Regions from separate parts of the Streptosporangium sp. NPDC023825 genome, predicted to be linked through region 1. Evidence: riboswitches for the same ligand, from Rfam matches in the RefSeq annotation. Region 1 holds a riboswitch; the other holds the start of a gene.
What was found. A riboswitch is a leader RNA that binds a small molecule or an ion and turns the genes downstream of it on or off. The one in region 1 is predicted to bind thiamine pyrophosphate.
Positions count from the first base shown of each region.

Region 1 (4,407 bases):
CCGGACGCCCGGCGGCTCGACCCGGTGCGCCGGGAGCTGGACGCCTACTTCTCCGCCAGGCTCCGCGCCTTCACGACGCCGGTCGACCTGCGTCTGGCCACCCAGTTCTCCAGGACCGTGCTGCAGATGATGCTCGCGGTGCCGTACGGGACGGTGACGACCTACCTCGAGATCGCCGAGCGGATCGGCAGGCCGCGCGCGCTGCGCGCGGTCGGCAACGCGCTGGGCAGCAACCCGGTGTGCGTCATCGTGCCGTGCCACCGGGTGGTCGAGAGCGAGGCGGTCCTCGGCGGGTACGCCGGGGGCTCGGCCGCCAAGGAACGCCTGCTGCGCATCGAGTCCGCCGCCGTGCTCCGCGGGCCCGGCGACGCGTAGACCGCGGTCCTTTCACCCCGGGACCCCACGACCGCCCTGGGATCGCCCCACGACCCCCTGGGACCGCCGCGCCTCTGCGCGGACCGGAAACGCCGGAAGCCGTACGGCGCGCGGTCAGGAGCGGCGACGGAGCGCGCCGAGCCCCAGGGTGACGAGACCCGCGACGAGGAACGCGGCGACGGACGCGCTCATCCACGGCTGCGGGACGAAGCCGATCGCGTCGCGGGCGCCCTTCCAGAACGAGGACCACCACGCGACCTCCGGGGCGACCGGCAGCGCGGCGAGCATCCACCAGGCCACGAAGCCCAGCACCCACGGGAGCACCATGAGCGGGCGCGAGGGCGCGGTCTCCGAGGTGTCCCAGCGCCTGTCGCCGCCGAGCAGGAAGTAGTCCACCGCGAGCACCGCGAACATCGGCACGAAGACCGCCCCGATGAGGCCGAGGAAGACGGTGTAGGTCTGGTCGGTGGCGAAGATCGCGAGCAGGGTGACCAGCGCGCCGATGGCCACGGAGATGACCCGGCGGTCCAGCCTGGGCAGCAGGTTCTGCAGCGACATCGCGGTGGAGTAGACGTTCACGAACGACTGGTCGGTCTCGCGCAGCACCAGGATGCCGAAGAAGATCGGGCCGAGGGCCGCGGCCACGAAGGGGTCCCAGACCTGGCCGGGGTCGTTGCCGACCAGCGCGAGCGCCGCGATGCCGAGGACCAGGCAGGCCACCTGGGCGATCGTGTAGCCGCCGACGACCCCGGCGAACGCGGCCCTGCCGGAGCGGGAGAAGCGGGCGAAGTCCGCCGCGACCGGCACCCACGAGACCGACAGCGCGATCACGTAGTCGACCGAGGGGGCGAACGCCTCCCAGGATCCGCCGCCGATCGCCGGTCCCCGCTGGAACAGGGCGACCATGAACCAGATCATCGAGATCACCACGGCGGCGGTGACGTACCTGCGGAGCAGGCGGACCGCTCCCAGCGGCCGGATGGTCAGCGCGGTGGTGATCACCCCCGCGAGGACCACCCAGAGCGCGTAGGGCACCTCGATCCCGAAGGATCCCGCGATGGCCTGGGCTCCCTGGGAGATGACCCACAGCTCGAAGACGCCCCAGCCCAGCATCTGGACGATGTTCAGCACGGTCGGCAGGTAGGAGAGCCTGGCCCCGAACAGCCCGCGCAGCAGGACCATCGCCGGAGCACCGGTCCGCTGCCCGGGAATCGCGGCCAGGCCCACCATCGCGGTGCCGACGACGCTGCCCACGACGGCGGCCAGGATCGCGGCCACGAAGCTCAGCGGCCGGTCGCCGAGCGGATTGATCAGCGTGATCGCGCCGGAGAAGCCGAGCAGGCTGACACCCAGATTGGCCCAGAGCGCTCCTTGGTCGAGCACGCCGAGGGCCTTGGGGGGAGCCTCGCCGAGGGTGAGGGGCGCCTCGGCCGCCCCGGAGTTTCCGGAATCGCCGGAACCCTTGGAATCGACGGCGGCAGACGTCATCACGCACTCCCTACGCCGGCATTACCCGGACAGGTTCATGCGGTCGGCGACAGCCGTAGTCGCCCTCTCAGCCTGGTTGCCCCAAGCTCCCGCGTTGGTTGACACGCGAAGCCGGGATCGCCCCAGCTCGCGCCCTCATGATGCACCATCCGTCCGTATTCGGCCAGTGCCGGACCGGCTCGGCCGTCTCACGAAAGAGTCCCTGGACGTTCGCAGAAGCGCAGCCGCGTACGTAGCGGTAGCCGTACTTCATGGCTGTACGACAACTCCATTGCTGTACGACAACCGCCTGGCCTCCAGGTCTGGAGGCACTCCCGGACCTGGAGGTCCGCCGTGCGGAGCACTCCAGAACCCGAGCCAGGAGAGAGCGGGATCCCGCGGTTGAGGAGACGGAATCCCGCGACGAATATCACCGAAATTCTCAGGGGCGAAGGACCGAGGACGGCGCGCACATCTCATGGCCACTGCCGTACTTCGTAGCCGCACGAGGAGAGAAACGGTCCTCTACCGATGCGTGAATGGCCTCTGACCCGCGCTGCAGCGGCGGCACACGTAAGCGCAGCACCGTCCGGACAGGTTCATGCGGCCGGCGGCGCGTCGGATGTCGATGAGACCCTCTGCGTGGTTCCGCCCCCCAGCCCGGTTACGCCCGAGCTTCCGCGGCGGAAATTCGCCCTGATCATTCCGTTCACTCCTTTCTCGACAAGGGTCTCTCCTGGCGAGAGCCTCGGCGGGGGCTCTCCTTCGCGTCTCGGCGAGGGCCCTCCTCGCGCGGCCCTGGAGGCTCGGGCGCGGGAGGCTCGGGCGACGGGTTCGGACGGCTCAGGCGACGAAGGGGTCCTGGCCGCTCTCGGCGATCATCGGACGCCCCGCGACGTCCCAGGACCGCATGCCGCCGCCGACGTTGATCGCGTCCCAGCCGACGTGGTTGAGCCAGGCGGTGGCGTTCGCGGAACGGCCGCCGACCCGGCAGATCACGTAGACGGGCGCGCCCTTGGGCACCTCGTCGACCCGGGACTGCAGCTCACCCAGGGGAATGTGGACGGCGCCGGGCGCGTGCCCGGCACGCCACTCGTCGTTCTCGCGCACGTCGAGCAGGAACGCGTCATCCGGCACGGCCTGCGCCTCGACCTCAGGAACACTCATACGCCCATTGTTCCAACTCCTCCACCGGATGGGGCGCAAAGCCCCGTGGATGCCCTCATCCGGACCTTCGATTTCCCCTGATAGCAGGCCAATTTGGTACGTCCAGCCGTACCGGATCACCCGGCCCGCGGCGGCATCCGGGCAGCGGGGCGGACAAGGTCAGGGAACGTCCCAGAAGGCGAGTTCGTGAGCCATTCCCTCGGCGAACAGCTTCCCGGCCCTGCCCGGGTCCGGCACCGCCTCGTCGATCATCACCGCGATGCGCCCGGTCAGCTCGGCGAAGGCCGGGTGGGCGTAGGTGTCGACCCAGGCGCGGTAGCGGGGCTCGGCGGGCGGATTCTCCGCCAGGGCGCGGCCGAGCGTGGAGTAGCCCCACATGCAGGGGTAGAGCGCGGCCAGGCCGTCGGCGTAGACGGCCGCGGAGTCGAGCAGGAAGGAGGTGTACGCCGCGCAGGCCGGGCCCTTCCTCGCGCCGCCGAGGTCGGCGCCGAACTCGGCCGACAGCGACCGGTGCAGGCTCAGCTCCTCGTGGAAGGTGGCGTGCGCCAGGTCCACCAGGTCGCCCAGATGCCCGTCCGGGGCCTGCCAGGCGAGCCGCGAGAAGACGCGGACGTAGTCGAGCAGGAACAGGTAGTCCTGCTCCAGCCACGACCGGAACACCGGCTCGGGGAGATCTCCCCGAGCGATGCCCGCCACCGTCGGATGGGCGAGCTGCGCCTCGACGAGCGGGCGGCCGATGACGTGGAGTTCCTCAGAGACGCTCATGGGTCGGAGATTGTGTCAGGTCAGGGCGGCGGCGCCGAAGGAGACGCCGAAGCGCTTGCACCAGATGGTGACGGACCTCAGGCTGTCGAGGTCGGCCCCGGCGGGAATGGCGTAGTTGGCGTTGCCCCTGTTGCCCTTCAGGTCGCCGAGTTCGAGGTGCTTGCCGTCGTCCAGGTTGAACCATCCCGCGTTGCCCTTCTTGACGGGCTGGTCACTGAGCCAGACCCGCAGGTCCGGGCCGTCGGAGGTGTCCAGGTTCTCGATCCGCAGGACCCGGCTCCCGTCGGACAGTTCCAGCACCCTCGCCCTGCCCTCGGTCTCGTGCTCGTGGGAGATGAACGTGCCCGTGGCCAGGACCTTCGGCTCCTGATCCTGAGCGGTCTCGGTGGCCCTGGTCTCGGTGGCCCTGGCGGGCTCGCCCGTCTCGTCCTGCCGGGTGGCCTGCGGCCCGGGGGACGCGGCCGCGGCGGGCAGCGCCTCGTTCACCTCGACGGTGGTGAACAGGCGCCACGGCTGGAACAGGTACAGCGCGACACCGAGCGCGACGGCGCCCAGCGCCAGGACACCCCACGTGACGGGGTGCCGGAGCAGCCTCTTGACCCTCATCTGGACTCCCATCGCATACCTCCGGTG
Region 1 is NZ_JBFAAE010000024.1:62,560-66,966, forward strand. Features, by position in the region: gene AB0G15_RS21795 (methylated-DNA--[protein]-cysteine S-methyltransferase) at 1-375, shown strand, start outside; gene AB0G15_RS21800 (cytosine permease) at 490-1,863, opposite strand; TPP riboswitch at 1,854-1,966, opposite strand; gene AB0G15_RS21805 (rhodanese-like domain-containing protein) at 2,686-3,009, opposite strand; gene AB0G15_RS21810 (TenA family protein) at 3,169-3,774, opposite strand; gene AB0G15_RS21815 (DM13 domain-containing protein) at 3,790-4,380, opposite strand.

Region 2 (4,407 bases), on a different contig from region 1:
CCATTCTGGCTGCGGGCGCAATCGTAGAACGTAGTTCGGTATCTTCGTGGCGTCCCGGCCCCGGCCCTGACGTTCCGGCCCCGGCCCGCGGGGTCAGGCCTCCGGGGCGGGCTCCAGCCGCGGCCTGCGCGCGTGGTAGACGAAGGCCGGCGGCACGTTGCCCCACACCGTCCGGCCCGTGACGACCTCCTCGAAGGTGTCGATCAGGCGCCTCCTGAAGCGCCGCGCCGGAGGAAGGCGCTTGGCGAAGCTGTAGGCGAAGGTGGTGAAGGCCGTGTGCGGACCCATGATCCCGGTGACCGCGCCCAGCAGGCGGGCCTGGGTCTCCTCGGAGAAGGCGGCCCAGGGGAGCCCGCTCACGATCGCGTCGGCCTGGGGCAGGCCGCGCTCCTGGAGCAGCTGGGGCAGCCGTACCGCGTCGTCGACCACGACGTCCACGCCCGGGTTCCTGGCGGCGAGGAACTCGGCCAGCCTCGGGTTGATCTCGACGGCGATGTGGTGCCCCCGGCCGCCCAGCCGGCGCTGGATCTCCGCCGTGAACGCGCCCGTGCCGGGGCCGAGCTCGACGATCACCGGGTCGCCCCGGTGCGGGACCGGCGAGGCCACCGCCTCGGCGAGCCGCCGCGAGCTCGGCGCCACCGCTCCGACGGTGCCCGGCGAGCGGATCCACTGCCCCAGGAAGAGCGTGGTGTCATTGGTCATGGTTTGAAGGGTAGAGGGTACGGAAGCGCCTGCAGTACGCCGCCTGGTCGATCTTGGCGGCTCAGAGACCCTCCACGGGCAGGTAGACCCGGCCGCCCTCGCGGGAGAACTCCTCCGACTTCTCCCGCATCCCGGCCTCCAGGGCCTCGGCGCCGGTCAGGCCGCGCTCCTCGGCGAACCTGCGCACGTCGTGACTGATCCTCATCGAGCAGAACTTCGGACCGCACATCGAGCAGAAGTGCGCGGTCTTGGCCGGGGCGGCGGGCAGCGTCTCGTCGTGGAAGGACCGGGCGGTCCCGGGGTCCAGGGAGAGGGCGAACTGGTCCTCCCAGCGGAACTCGAACCGGGCGTCGGACAGCGCGTCGTCCCACGCCTGCGCGCCCGGGTGGCCCTTGGCGAGGTCGGCCGCGTGCGCCGCGATCTTGTAGGTGATCACGCCGGTCTTCACGTCGTCCCTGTCCGGCAGGCCCAGGTGCTCCTTGGGCGTGACGTAGCAGAGCATCGCCGTGCCGTACCAGCCGATCATCGCCGCGCCGATGGCCGAGGTGATGTGGTCGTAGCCGGGCGCGACGTCGGTCGTCAGCGGGCCGAGGGTGTAGAACGGGGCGTCGTCGCAGAGCTTGCGCTGCAGGTCGACGTTCTCCTTGATCTTGTGCATGGGGACGTGGCCGGGGCCCTCGACCATCACCTGGACGTCGTGCGCGTGAGCGATTTTCGTGAGCTCGCCCAGCGTCCTGAGCTCGGCGAACTGCGCCTCGTCGTTGGCGTCGGAGATCGATCCGGGGCGCAGGCCGTCGCCCAGCGAGAACGCCACGTCGTAGCGGGCCAGGATCTCGCAGATGTCGGCGAAGTGCTCGTAGAGGAAGCTCTCGCGGTGGTGCGCCAGGCACCAGGCCGCCATGATCGAGCCGCCCCGGGAGACGATCCCGGTCCTGCGCCGCGCGGTCAGCGGCACATGGGCCAGGCGCACCCCCGCGTGGACGGTGAAGTAGTCCACGCCCTGCTCGCACTGCTCGATCAGGGTGTCGCGGTAGATCTCCCACGACAGGCGGGCCGCGTCGCCGCCCGCCTTCTCCAGCGCCTGGTAGAGCGGGACGGTCCCGATCGGCACGGGGGAGTTGCGGATGATCCACTCGCGGGTGGTGTGGATGTTGCGCCCGGTGGACAGGTCCATCACCGTGTCGGCGCCCCACCGGATCGCCCACGTCATCTTGTCCACCTCCTCCTCGACGGTGGAGGCGACGGCCGAGTTTCCGATGTTGGCGTTGATCTTCACGAGGAAGTTGCGGCCGATGATCATCGGTTCGCTCTCGGGATGGTTGACGTTGGCCGGGATGATCGCCCGCCCGGCGGCCACCTCGGCGCGGACGAACTCCGGCGTCACGCCCTCGCGGACCGCGACGAACTCCATCTCCCGGGTGACCAGGCCGCGCCGGGCGTAGGCGAGCTGGGTGACCGGCGCCCCCGCCGCGCGCAGCGGCCGGTCGCCGCCGCCGGTGAAGACCGCGTCGAGGGAGCGCAGGTCGCGGGCCCAGGCGTCGCGGTCGCGGTAGCCGTCGTCGCCGGGGGCGCCGGATCGGCCGCCGTACCGGACCGTGTCGCCCCGCTCCAGGATCCACTCCTCGCGCGGGCGCGGCAGGCCGCGGGTGACGTCGGTGGTCACGGACGGGTCGGTGTAGGGGCCCGAGGTGTCGTACAGCGTGACCGCGGTCCCGTCGGTCAGGCGCACCTCGCGCATGGGGACGCGCAGGTCGCCCTGGTAGATCTTGGAGCTGGAAATACGCGCGTCGGTCATCGCGCAAACTCCCTTCGCCGGCATTACCCGGAGCAGGTTCTGGCGGTCGGCGGCTGTCTCGGCCGTCCTCTCAGCCCGGTTCTCCGGGCTCCCGCGTTGGTCGAACGGAACGATAACGCGTATCCCCCGCGCCCACCATCCACCCGGCCGCATCGGACGCAGTAGTGTCACCATCAGGTACGGGGAGGGAGATCAGCCGGTGAATCCGGAAGCATCGGGGGCCGAGGACCGAATCTGGACGGTCCCCAACGCGTTGAGCCTGGCCAGGCTTCTGGGGGTGCCGGTTTTCCTGTGGCTGGTGCTGGGCCCGAAGGCCGACGGCTGGGCCGTCGCCCTGCTGATGCTGGCGGGGTTCTCCGACTGGCTCGACGGCAAGATCGCCCGTGCCTGGAACCAGACCAGCAGGCTCGGCCGCCTGCTCGACCCGCTGGCCGACCGGCTCTACATCCTGGCCACCCTGTTCGGCCTCGCCATGCGCGAGATCATCCCCTGGTGGCTGGCGCTGGCCATCCCACTGCGCGACGTGATGCTGCTGGGCATCCCGCTCATCCTGCGCCGCCTCGGGTACGGTCCCGCGCTGCCCGTGCACTTCCTCGGCAAGGCCGCCACGGCCAACCTGCTCTACGCCTTCCCACTGCTCTTCCTGGCCCACCATCCCTCCTGGTACGCCGAGGTGGCGGGGATCGTCGGCTGGTCCCTGGCCATCTGGGGCACCGGCCTGTACTGGTGGTCCGGGGTGCTGTATTGGGTACAGGTGCGTCAGCTGACAAGCGAGGCCAAACGCCTTAAGAGGTGATCTGTGAAGGCCGTCGTCATGGCGGGCGGGGAGGGGACACGGCTCCGGCCGATGACCGCGAACCAGCCCAAACCTCTCCTACCCGTGATCAACCGGCCGATCATGGAGCATGTGCTTCGCCTGCTGAAACGGCACGGCTTCACCGAGACGGTGGTCACCGTGCAGTTCCTGGCCGCCCTGGTCCGCAACTACTTCGGCGACGGCGACGAGCTCGGCATGAGCCTGTACTACGCCACCGAGGACACGCCGCTCGGCACCGCGGGCAGCGTGAAGAACGCCGCCGACCGGCTCCGCGACGACCGCTTCCTGGTCATCTCCGGCGACGCGCTGACCGACATCGACCTGACCGACATGATCCGTTTCCACCGCGAGAACGGCGCGATGGTCACGATCGGGCTCAAGCGCGTCCCCAACCCGCTGGAGTTCGGCATCGTCATCGTCGACGACCAGGGCAGGGTGGAGCGCTTCCTGGAGAAACCGACCTGGGGCCAGGTCTTCTCCGACACCGCCAACACCGGCATCTACGTGATGGAGCCCGAGGTCCTCGACGAGATCGCGGCCGGGGAGTCCGTCGACTGGTCGGGCGACGTGTTCCCCAGGCTGCTGGAGCGCGGCGCCCCGCTGTACGGCTACGTGGCCGACGGCTACTGGGAGGACGTCGGCACCCACGAGAGCTACCTCAAGGCCCAGGCCGACGTCCTGTCCGGCCGGGTCAAGGTCGACATCGACGCCTTCGAGGTCTCGCCGGGCGTCTGGGTCGCCGAGGGGGCCTCGGTCGACGCCGACGCCGTCCTGAAGGGCCCCCTCTACGTCGGCGACTACGCCAAGATCGAGGCGGGCGCCGAGCTGCGCGAGTACACCGTGCTGGGCAGCAACGCGGTGGTCAGGGAGGGGGCCTTCCTGCACCGCGCGGTCGTCCACGACAACGTCTACGTCGGGCCCAGCGCCCACCTGCGCGGCTGCGTGATCGGCAAGAACACCGACCTGATGACCGGCGCCAGGGTCGAGGAGGGCGCCGTCGTCGGCGACGAGTGCATCATCGAGGCCGAGGCGTACATCTCCTCCGGCGTCAAGATCTACCCGTTCAAGACCATCGAGGCCGGGGCGGTGATCA
Region 2 is NZ_JBFAAE010000070.1:27,813-32,219, forward strand. Features, by position in the region: gene AB0G15_RS37405 (methyltransferase domain-containing protein) at 94-702, opposite strand; gene thiC (phosphomethylpyrimidine synthase ThiC) at 764-2,497, opposite strand; TPP riboswitch at 2,490-2,602, opposite strand; gene AB0G15_RS37415 (CDP-alcohol phosphatidyltransferase family protein) at 2,697-3,293, shown strand; gene AB0G15_RS37420 (mannose-1-phosphate guanyltransferase) at 3,297-4,407, shown strand, end outside.
Region 2: it holds a riboswitch for thiamine pyrophosphate, as region 1 does, so the genes downstream of both, thiC (phosphomethylpyrimidine synthase ThiC) here and AB0G15_RS21800 (cytosine permease) in region 1, are expected to answer to the same signal.